Linked DNA regions of Phreatobacter oligotrophus. The protein of the gene in region 2 binds, or shares a complex with, the protein of the main gene of each other region. Links are inferred from orthologs where the notes say so. Each region holds a gene or a part of one and is shown on either strand. Other genes may lie near its edges.

What was found. The genes of interacting proteins can lie anywhere in the genome.
Region 1: the proteins of C8P69_RS01505 (region 2) and eno are in contact, whole or in part, in a solved structure (PDB 2FYM), measured with the Escherichia coli proteins. The link is inferred for Phreatobacter oligotrophus from one-to-one orthologs.
Region 3: the proteins of C8P69_RS01505 (region 2) and pnp are in contact, whole or in part, in a cryo-EM structure (PDB 9QH0), measured with the Escherichia coli proteins. The link is inferred for Phreatobacter oligotrophus from one-to-one orthologs.

The regions. Positions count from the first base shown.
Region 1 is NZ_PZZL01000004.1:75,011-78,542, forward strand. What follows is about bases 364-3,331. They hold eno (phosphopyruvate hydratase), read left to right. Parts: upstream 364-1,189; coding sequence 1,190-2,473; downstream 2,474-3,331. Other genes in these bases: C8P69_RS10140 (hypothetical protein), read right to left, coding at 364-446; queF (preQ(1) synthase), read right to left, coding at 549-995; C8P69_RS10155 (YbjN domain-containing protein), read right to left, coding at 2,551-3,216. In the rest of the region: more of C8P69_RS10140, read right to left, coding at 1-363; C8P69_RS10160 (DMT family transporter), read left to right, coding at 3,447-3,532. UniProt on the Escherichia coli protein: Catalyzes the reversible conversion of 2-phosphoglycerate (2-PG) into phosphoenolpyruvate (PEP). It is essential for the degradation of carbohydrates via glycolysis.
Region 2 is NZ_PZZL01000001.1:305,392-309,370, forward strand. Bases 347-3,761 are described here. They hold C8P69_RS01505 (Rne/Rng family ribonuclease), read right to left. Parts: upstream 3,403-3,761; coding sequence 547-3,402; downstream 347-546. Outside these bases: C8P69_RS01510 (L,D-transpeptidase), read right to left, coding at 3,903-3,979. UniProt on the Escherichia coli protein: Endoribonuclease that plays a central role in RNA processing and decay. Required for the maturation of 5S and 16S rRNAs and the majority of tRNAs. Also involved in the degradation of most mRNAs.
Region 3 is NZ_PZZL01000003.1:37,655-41,131, reverse strand. What follows is about bases 364-3,276. They hold pnp (polyribonucleotide nucleotidyltransferase), read left to right. Parts: upstream 364-701; coding sequence 702-2,852; downstream 2,853-3,276. Other genes in these bases: C8P69_RS07335 (hypothetical protein), read right to left, coding at 2,937-3,276; rpsO (30S ribosomal protein S15), read left to right, coding at 364-456. In the rest of the region: more of rpsO, read left to right, coding at 187-363; more of C8P69_RS07335, read right to left, coding at 3,277-3,477. UniProt on the Escherichia coli protein: Involved in mRNA degradation. Catalyzes the phosphorolysis of single-stranded polyribonucleotides processively in the 3'- to 5'-direction. Also involved, along with RNase II, in tRNA processing.

The sequences.
Region 1 (3,532 bases), on a different replicon or contig from region 2:
AGCGGAACCGGGTCCGGGCGGGCGGGTTCGACCCGCGGCGGCTCTGCGCGGGTGGCCTCGGTGCGCGGGATGGAGGCGGTCACATCGCCGACGCTGCGCTCGACACTCGCGAGACGGTCGGCGAGGGCCTCTCGCTCTGCGTTCAGCACCCGCACCTGATCGGCGAGGCGGCGCGTCTCATAGAGCAGCAGCGTATCGGGGGAGGCCGGACGCGGCGGTTCGGCGCGGGCAAGTTGCACCGGCGGCGGGGTGGGGGCGAGGAGCTTGGCGATGCGCTGGCTGCCGGTCTCGGTGCGGGCGCCGAGCACGGCCGCGCCGACGAGAAACATGGCGACGCCAGCCCAGACCATCAGCGAGGACAGGCCACGCCGCGGCGCCTCGTCGGTCAGACCGTCGAGTTTGACCGGCGTCGGCGGTGGGTCCGTGTCGCGCTTGGCCTGCAGCATGGCCCCTCAGCTTTCGCTGATTCGACCGTGCCCCGTCCATCGAAACGGCAGCCTAGCCGCCGGCGCGACGCGAAATTTTCGAGTGTTTCGAGACGTTTCGGCTCAGCCGCGGCCACGATAGGGCGCAACGCCCTGGTCGGGGATCCACACGCCGGCCGGCGGCGTTCCCGTCTGCCAGAACACGTCGATGGGAATGCCGCCACGCGGGTACCAGTAGCCGCCGATCCGCAGCCAGCGCGGCCCGAGCAGGTCGCGCAGGCGCTTGCCGATGGCCACCGTGCAGTCCTCGTGGAACGCGCCGTGGTTGCGGAACGAGGTCAGGTAGAGCTTCAGCGACTTCGACTCGACCAGCCACTGGTCCGGCACATAGTCGATGACGAGATGCGCGAAGTCCGGCTGCCCCGTCACCGGACAGAGCGAGGTGAATTCCGGCGCGACGAAACGCGCGACATAGTCGGTGTCGGGATGGGGGTTCGGCACGCGGTCGAGCTCGGCCGCCTCGGGCGAGGCGGGGATGTCGACGGTCTTGCCCAGTTTCAGGTCGGTCATCGTGTCAGGTCCCGTGAGGGGCGCGTGATAGCAGATCGCCCCGCGCCGAGGGAAATGGCTGGTGAGGTGGTGCGACAGCTACGCCGCCGACGGCCGGGCCGATCAGCCCAGCCATGCCGCAGGCCCCGGCTTGAACCGCCCGTGCCATGCTGTAGAAGGCCCTGACTTCCCCCGCCGCCAGGACAGAGGCCGCCATGACCGCCATCGTCGACATCATCGCCCGCGAAATCCTCGACAGCCGCGGCAATCCGACGGTGGAGGTCGATGTGCTGCTGGAGGACGGCTCGCGTGGCCGCGCCGCCGTGCCCTCGGGCGCCTCGACCGGCGCCCATGAGGCGGTTGAGCTGCGCGACGGCGACAAGAAGCGCTATCTCGGCAAGGGCGTCGGCAAGGCCGTCGACGCCGTCAACGGCGAGATCTTCGACGCCCTGTCCGGCCTCGACGCCACCAACCAGGTGCAGATCGACACGGCGATGATCGCCCTCGACGGCACCGAGAACAAGGCGCGCCTCGGCGCCAACGCCATCCTCGGCGTGTCGCTCGCCACCGCCCGCGCCGCCTCGATCTCGCGGGAGCTGCCGCTCTATCGCTATGTCGGCGGCGTCTTCGCCCATGTCCTGCCCGTGCCGATGATGAACATCGTCAATGGCGGCGCCCATGCCGACAATCCCATCGACTTCCAGGAGTTCATGGTCATGCCGGCGGGGGCCAAGACCTTCGCCGAAGCTGTGCGCATGGGCTCGGAGGTCTTCCACACCCTGAAGGCCGCCCTGAAGGCCGACGGCCACAACACCAATGTCGGTGACGAGGGCGGCTTCGCCCCGAACCTCAAGTCGGCGCAAGCCGCGCTCGACTTCGTCATGACCGCCATCGACAAGGCCGGCTACAAGGCCGGCGAGGACATCGTGCTGGCGCTCGACTGCGCCGCCACCGAGTTCTTCAAGGACGGCGCCTATGTCTACGAGGGCGAGCGCAAGACCCGCGACCCCAAGGCCCAGGCCAAGTACCTCGCCAAGCTGGTCGGCGACTATCCGATCGTCTCGATCGAGGACGGCATGTCGGAGGACGACCTCGAGGGCTGGAAGATCCTCACCGACCTCATCGGCAAGAAGTGCCAGCTCGTCGGCGACGACCTCTTCGTGACCAACACCAAGCGCCTGTCCATGGGCATCGAGACCGGCCTCGGCAACTCGATCCTCGTCAAGGTGAACCAGATCGGCACGCTGACCGAGACCCTCGCGGCCGTCTCCATGGCGCACAATGCCGGCTACACCGCCGTCATGTCGCATCGCTCCGGCGAGACCGAGGACTCGACGATCGCCGATCTCGCGGTCGCCACCAATTGCGGGCAGATCAAGACCGGCTCGCTCGCCCGCTCCGACCGCACCGCCAAGTACAACCAGCTGATCCGCATCGAGGAAGAGCTGGGTCCGCAGGCCCATTATGCCGGCCGCCGGGCGCTGAAGATCCGCGCCTGAGCTTTTGCTCGGCTCTGAAGATCGGAACGGCGGGCCAAAAGCCCGCCGTTTCCGTTTCGGGGCCGGGGAGGGGCCTGTCAGGTGCGCCGCTCGCCCGGCGCATCGCCGGAACTGCCCTTGCCGCCGGTGGCCGGCGGAGCGGCCTCGGCAGGAGCGCGTCCCGGCGCCGTCGAGCGGCCGGCGCCCCCGGACTGGCCGGGGGTGAGCGAGCGTCCGGTATTGCCGGCATCGGGCGAGGCTCCGCCATCGGCCGGGGTGAAGCGGCCGAAGGTGTTGAGCATGGCCTGGAAGGTCGAGACGGTTTCCGCGACATAGGCGACCGAGACGCCGCCATCGAGGTCGACGTCCCATTCGAGGACGAGATCACCGTCGCGATCGAGATAGGCCTTGGCGAAGCGCTTCTCGTAGTTCCAGGCGTTGACGAAGGCGAGGGTGAAGCGCTCGTTGCGGCGGAACAGCGTCCGGTACTGGATCGACTGGCAGCCGCCGTCGTTGCACGAATAGAAATGCACCGACGTCCGCAGCCCGCTGATCTCGGTGGTCAGCCGCGTGCGGTTGTTGTCGGTGGTGATCTCGGCGGGGTTGCCGCGCTCCCGCAACACCGCCGCCATCTGGCGCGGCGAGATGCGCCCGATCGTCAGTGTCTCCTGCTCGCGCGGGTTCCGCTTCTGGGCCTGCGCTTCGCCCAGCGGCAGCGCGGCAAGGAGGGCGCAGAACGCGATGACGGTGGAACGGACAGGCATCGGTCTCTCCTCGTGACATGGCGTCTGGGTTCGCGAACGCCAGCCTCCGCACCCGCTATTGCAGAACGTCCCCTCGCTGGCACCCGCCATATTGCGTAAGCACGTCGCAGGCGTGAAGGCCATGCCCGCGACAACGAAGGAAGGCGCGCCGGGATCCGCCACCCTCCCACATGGATGCCCTGCGGGATGCGCCATTGTGCAGGTGCGAGAAGCCCGCGAGGGTCGGGGCGATGCCGTCCTTCCTGTCGAGCCTTCCGCCGCGCACCCTCGCCCTCGCTGCCATGGCGCTGGCGGTCACCATCTATGGCGGCCAGTT
Region 2 (3,979 bases):
CACGTCTCCGGCACCAACGCAGAACTGCGTCGGCCACCTTCAAAAGCCGTCTGGGGAAGGTCCGGCAGGGACTTGAAACGAACCGCCGAACCGAAGGCGAACCTATGCGGCAGGCACTGATGACGTCAAGATATAGTGGGCCCGAGTAAACGAGACCCTAAATATGGTGGGTGCCGCCAAATTTTCCAGGGAATGGCCTCTTGCGCCGACCCAAGTGTCGGGAATCCCGAGGAGATTCGGCAAGGGGATTCTGGAGCGGGTCTCGGGCGACCGGCGATTCCCGCGAAATCAAGGGACAACTCGGCCCGCCGTCCCCAGGCCGGCGCGGGGCCATGTGGCAGAATCGTGACAACGCCGTCGCCTCGTGACGGGACAAGGGACGGGTCCGCCGAAGCGCCGGCGCGATCCTTCCCCAGCGTTTCCGCCCCTTTGCCGTCTCCGGGTCGAATCGCGCCGGTGAGCGAACGGATCGAATCGGTCCCGAAACGGAAAACGGCCGGGTCGCCCCGGCCGTTCTGATCCTGATCCGTCGATGGCGAAGGTGCGTCAGGCGCCCTTGCGATTCCACCAGCCGGCGCGGCGCGGGGCGGTGGCATCGGTCGTCTGCACGACCTCCACCGGTTCCGGATCCGGCGTGCGGCGACGCTTCACCGGCTCGGGAGCCGGCTCCGGCGCGGCGGGGGCTGCCGCCACCGGTGCAGGTGCGATCTGCGGAGCCGCGACGACCGTATCGATCGGCTCGGCCGGCGGCGTGCGGCGACGACGGGGCACCTCCTCGGCTGCGGGCGCCTCGGCAGCAGCCGGGGCGGGGGCTTCGGCGCCATCCTCGGTGATCGCCACGGCGCGGGGGCCGCGTCCACGGCGACCGGCATGGCGCGGCGCAGGCGCCGCATCGCTGTCCTCGGCGACGGGGAAGGGATCCTCGCCGGCGGGCGCATCGGCCGCGCCATCGGCATCGCCCTCGCCGGACGCCGCCTCGGCCGAACCCTCTTCGTCCTCGCGACGACCGCGGCGACCGCCACGGCGACCGCGACGGCGGCGGCGACGCTCGCTCTCGGCGCCTTCCTCGTCGGACGCCTCGCCCTCGCGGGCACCGGCCTCGGCCTCCTCGGCCTCGTCGCCCGAGTCCTCGCCGGAGCCATCCTCGCCCTCGGCGTTGTCCTCGTCGGAACCGTTGCCGGCCTCCAGGCCCTCCTCGCGCTCGCCGTTGCGACCGCGGCGGCGACGACGGCGGCGACGGCGGCGGCGCTCGCCGGCCTCATCGCTCTCGCCACGCTCGCTGCGTTCGCCGCGCTCGCGGGAGCGCTCGCCACCCTCGGCCTCGCGGCTGCCGCCCTCGTCCTCCTCGGCCTCCTCGATGACCTCGTCCTCGACGAGATCCTCGGGCTCCACGGGAACGGGCAGGGCGGCCGGCGGCTTGTAGGCCGTCTCCGGGGTGTGCACCTGCGCGCCCTTCTCGATGGCGAACATGTGCGTGCCGGTGATGGTCTCGTCGGCAGTGATATCGATGCTGACGCGGAAGCGCGTCTCCAGCTCATGCAGGTGGGCGCGCTTGTTGTTGAGCACGTAGAGCGCCACGGCCGTGCGCGTGCGCACGATGACATCGTGGGTCGCCGCCCGGAGCAGCTGCTCCTCGACCGAGCGCAGGAGGTGCAGCGCGACGGAGGAGACGGAGCGCACATGGCCGAGGCCGGCGCAGGTCGGGCAGGTCTCGGTCGAGCTCTCCAGCACGCCGGTGCGGATGCGCTGGCGGCTCATCTCGAGCAGGCCGAAATGCGAGATGCGGCCGACCTGGATGCGCGCCCGGTCGTTCTTCAGCGCATCCTTCATGCGCTTCTCGACGGCGCGGTTGTTGCGGCCCTCGTCCATGTCGATGAAGTCGACGACGATGAGGCCCGCAAGGTCACGCAGGCGCAGCTGGCGCGCCACCTCGTCGGCGGCCTCCAGATTGGTGCGCAGCGCCGTGTCCTCGATATTGTGCTCGCGCGTCGAGCGACCCGAGTTGACGTCGATGGCGACCAGCGCCTCGGTCGGGTTGATGACGATGTAGCCGCCGGACTTCAGCTGCACCGTGTTCGAGAACATGGCGTCGAGCTGCGCTTCCACGCCGCTGCGGGCGAAGATCGGCTGGGGCTCGCGATAGGGCCGGACGTTCTTCGCATGGCTCGGCATGAGCATGCGCATGAAGTCCTTGGCTTCCTTGTAGCCCTCTTCGCCGGCGACCAGGACCTCTTCGATGTCCTTGTTGTAGAGGTCGCGGATCGAGCGCTTGATCAGCGAGCCCTCTTCATAGACCAGCGTCGGCGCGTGCGACTGGAGCGTCGTCTCGCGCACCGTCTCCCACATGCGCAGGAGATATTCGAAGTCGCGCCGCACCTCGGTCTTGGTGCGGTTGGCGCCCGCCGTGCGCAGGATGACGCCCATGCCCTCCGGAACGTCCAGCTCGCTGGCGATTTCCTTGAGCTTCTTGCGGTCGGCGGTGTTGGTGATCTTGCGGGAGATGCCGCCGCCACGGGCGGTGTTGGGCATCAGCACCGAATAGCGGCCGGCGAGCGACAGGTAGGTGGTGAGCGCCGCGCCCTTGTTGCCGCGCTCCTCCTTCACGACCTGCACCAGCATGACCTGGCGGCGCTTGATGACCTCCTGGATCTTGTACTGCTTGCGCGGACGGAACGACCGGTCCGGCATGTCCTCATAGGCGTCGCCGGCGCCGACGGACTCGACCTGGTCCTCCTCGGCGGTGCCGTTCTCGCCCTCGTCCTCGTCGTCCTCGTCGTCGTGCTCGTCATCACCCGCCTCACGGGCCTCGGACGCCTCGTCGCTCGTGGCCGGCGCGTCGGCAGCGTCGCTCGCCTCGGCGGTCACGGGAGTGGCGTCGGTCACCACCTCGGCGGCATCGGCCGCAGCGGTCTCGTGGGTCTCGGAGGCCTCGCCGGCCTCGGCGTTGGTCTCGGTCTCGAGTTCGGCCTCGCCGCTCACCGCCTCGGAGGTACGGGCCTCCGCGGCCTCGTTGCGCGGACGGCGCTCGCCGCGACGGCGACGGCGCCCATTGCCGCTCTTGCCGCGATCGGAGCGACGGCCGCGGCCATTCTCCTCGTCATCCTCGTCGCGGTGCTGGCGCGCCTCTTCGGCGAGCAGCGCCTCGCGGTCGGCGACCGGGATCTGGTAGTAGTCGGGGTGGATTTCCGAGAAGGCGAGGAAGCCGTGGCGGTTGCCGCCGTACTCGATGAAGGCGGCCTGCAGCGAGGGTTCGACCCGCGTCACCTTCGCCAGATAGATGTTGCCGCGTAGCTGCTTGCGGGATTGGCTTTCGAAATCGAATTCTTCGACACGATTACCGCGGACCACCACGACCCGGGTTTCTTCCGGGTGGGCGGCATCGATGAGCATCTTGTTGGCCATCGGATGAGCTCTTGTACGTTGGGACGGCCGCTCGCGCCGGCCCGACTGGGCCCCGCTCGGCTGAAAGAGCCGGGGCGGCGCCGACGAGGCGCCGGCGCACGGCCGTCAATGCGGTGGAAGGGGAGGGTGCAGGGCCGGACGGAAGGCCGACGGCGGGGCGGCGAGCGACGATGGCTGCGCCATCCGATCGTCCAGACCCGATTGAAACCGTCGATGCCGGCATGCCGTACACCCGTGAACGAGAGGCGCCGCAAAGGGAATGCGGCGTCGGCGCAAGGTGTCCTGGTCCGGAACGGGAGCCGTGACGGGGCGCGTGTCGGGCGGGGAAGTCGTGATGCCGGACCGCGCGCTTTGGCGGTCGACGCGACTCGCCACCTTCGGGGCCCGCGAACCTTGCGGTATGGTTTGTAGCGGTGTGACGACCCGATTGGCAAGCCGTCACAGGAGGAGGGGGCTATGCGCCAGGGCGAACCGCCCCCTCGGCTCCGTATCGAAAGGGCTCAGCCCGGGATGACCACCACCGGCGTGCCGATGCGGACGCGGTCGTGGAGGTCGATGATGTCGTGGTTGAACAGGC
Region 3 (3,477 bases), on a different replicon or contig from region 2:
CTTCGGCCGGAATGAAACGGGAACGGCGGGCCCGCGCTTCCCTTGCTGCCATTTTCGTGTATAAGCCGCGCCTTCGGAGCCTTTCACGGGCGCCGATCCGGCGGCACCTCGCCCCGGTCATCCGACCGCGCTGGACGACATCCCGGCCCGGCCGTCTTCAGTCCCCTCATTCAAAAGGATCTGCCGATGTCGATCTCCGACGCCCGCAAGGCCGAGCTCATCAAGGAATATGCCACCAAGGCCGGCGACACCGGTTCGCCCGAGGTCCAGGTGGCCATCCTCACCGAGCGCATCACCAACCTGACCGAGCACTTCAAGAGCCACGCCAAGGACAACCATTCCCGCCGCGGCCTCCTGAAGATGGTTTCCGCCCGCCGCTCGCTGCTCGACTACGTCAAGCGCAAGGACGAGGCCCGCTACAAGACGCTGATCGAGCGTCTCGGCATCCGCCGCTGACCCTTCGGACCGGCCCCGGCGAGTGATCGCGCGGGGCCGAGCCGCATTCCGGGTGCCGATCACGGCATCCGCAAAAGGCCGGGCGCGGTCCGCGCGCCGGCCACGCCACAAAGGCACGACACTGGACAACCCGACCGCCATGGCAGGATCGCAAGGGGCTCGGGGCCGATAAGGCCCGGACCGAGCCTCTCGCCGTCTTGCGCATGGCTGTCCGTCGTCCGATCCGTCCGAGAAAGGAAAAGACAATGTTCGACATTCATCGCGAGGAACTGACCTGGGGTGGCCGCAAGCTGGTCCTCGAGACGGGCAAGGTTGCCCGCCAGGCCCATGGCGCCGTCATCGCCACCTATGGCGAGACCACCGTCATCGCCACCGTCGTCTCCAACTACGAGCCGAAGGCCGGCATCGACTTCTTCCCCCTGACCGTGAACTACCAGGAGAAGTTCTTCGCCGCGGGCCGCATCCCCGGTGGCTACTTCAAGCGCGAGGGCCAGCCGACCGAGCGCGAGACGCTGATCTCCCGCCTCATCGACCGCCCGATCCGCCCGCTCTTCGTCGAGGGCTACAAGAACGAGACGCAGGTCATCGTCACCACGCTCTCGCATGACCTCGAGAACGATCCGGACGTGGTGGCCATGGTCGCCGCCTCGGCTGCCCTGACCCTCTCCGGCGTTCCCTTCATGGGCCCGGTGGGCGCCGCCCGCGTCGGCTACATCGACGGCGAGTACGTCCTGAACCCCTATGTCGACGACATGAAAGAGTCGAAGCTCGACCTCGTCGTTGCCGGCACCGCCGACGCCGTGCTGATGGTGGAGTCCGAGGCGCAGGAGCTGTCCGAGGAGGTCATGCTCGGCGCCGTCATGTTCGGCCACAAGTACTTCCAGCCGGTCATCAACGCGATCATCTCGCTCGCCGAGAAGGCCGCCAAGGAGCCCCGCGACTTCACCCCGCCGGACCATTCGGCGCTGGAGACGCAGATGCTGGCCCTGGTCGAGAAGGACCTGCGCGCCGCCTATTCGATCCGCGAGAAGACCGCCCGCTACGCCGCCGTCGGCGAGGTGAAGAAGAAGGCCATCGAGGCTTTCGCCGGCGAGGGCGAGGGCAAGTTCGACAAGCAGGTCGTGGCCGGCGTCTTCAAGGAGCTGGAGGCCAAGGTCGTCCGCTGGAACATCCTCGACACCGGCAGCCGCATCGACGGCCGTGACCTCGTCACGGTCCGCCCGATCGTCTCGGAGGCCGGCGTCCTGCCGCGCACCCACGGTTCGGCGCTGTTTACGCGCGGCGAGACCCAGGCGCTGGTCGTCACCACGCTCGGCACCGCTGAGGACGAGCAGTTCATCGACTCGCTGACCGGCACCTACAAGGAGAACTTCCTCCTTCACTACAACTTCCCGCCCTTCTCGGTGGGCGAGGCCGGCCGCATGGGCCGTCCCGGACGCCGCGAGATCGGCCACGGCAAGCTCGCCTGGCGCGCCATCCACCCGATGCTGCCCGCCAACCACGAGTTCCCCTACACGATCCGCGTCGTGTCGGAGATCACCGAGTCCAACGGTTCCTCGTCCATGGCCACCGTCTGCGGCGCCTCGCTGGCGCTGATGGACGCCGGCGTGCCGCTGAAGCGTCCGGTGGCGGGCATCGCCATGGGCCTCATCCTCGAGGGTGAGCGCTATGCGGTCCTGTCCGACATCCTCGGCGACGAGGACCATCTCGGCGACATGGACTTCAAGGTGGCCGGCACCGCCGAGGGCATCACCTCGCTGCAGATGGACATCAAGATCGCCGGCATCACCGAGGAGATCATGAAGGTCGCCCTCGGCCAGGCCAAGGGCGGTCGCGAGCACATCCTCGGCGAGATGGCCAAGGCCCTCACCGCGGCCCGCGCCGAGCTCGGCGAGCACGCGCCGCGCATCGAGAGCTTCAAGATCCCGACCGACAAGATCCGCGAAGTCATCGGCACCGGCGGCAAGGTGATCCGCGAGATCGTCGAGAAGACCGGCGCCAAGGTGAACATCGAGGACGACGGCACCGTGAAGGTGGCCTCGGCCAACGGCGAGTCCATCCGCGCCGCCGTCAACTGGATCAAGTCGATCACCCAGGAGCCGGAGCTCGGCATGATCTACGACGGCACCGTCGTGAAGGTCGTGGACTTCGGCGCCTTCGTGAACTTCTTCGGTTCGCGCGACGGCCTCGTCCACATCTCCCAGCTCGCCAACCAGCGCGTCGGCAAGGTGACCGATGTGGTCAAGGAGGGCGACAAGGTGAAGGTGAAGCTGCTCGGCTTCGACGATCGCGGCAAGACCCGCCTGTCCATGAAGGTCGTCGACCAGGCGACCGGCGAGGACCTCGAGAAGAAGCAGAAGGAAGCCGCCGCCGAAGAGGGCGACGCCGCGGAGTGATCCGCCGGCGGCCTTCCCGCAAGGCTCCAGACATCAGAAGGGCGGCCCTCGGGCCGCCCTTCTTGCGTTCGGGGAATAGCGACCTCAGTCCGCGGCGAAGCAGTAGAAGCGGCCGCCGCCGCCGGTGGCGCGCAGCGAGGGCATGTCGCAGCCGCGCGAGGGGTGCGAGGCGTTCCAGGACAGCGCCGGCGGCTCGGTGTTGAGGCCCATGCGGTCGTGGTGGCCGACCATGGCCGAGCCCTCGCCGTTCTTCGTCCAGTTGCCGCAGGTGCGGTCGGCATCGCCCGAGAAGGCCGTGCCGTCGGTCTGGGTGCCGGTGAGGATGTCGTGTTCGTTCGGCGTGTCGCCGCGGCCATTGACCATGGCGCCGCTCTCGGTGAGGGCGGTCTGCTTGGTCAGGTTGTTGGTGCCATGCAGCTCGGCGACATTCGCCGCGATCACGACGCCGCGGGCATTGGCCCAGGGGCCGCGGCCGATGCGGTCGCGGGCATTCACCGCGCCGGCCCCTTGCGTCGACAGATAGGCCCGCCAGGTCCGGTTGCCGGCGCCCACGGCGGCGGCCAGCGCCTGGCAATGGCGGTCGGCGCCGGCGAGGCCGCCGAGATTGCCGCCATCGAGCGGCGCC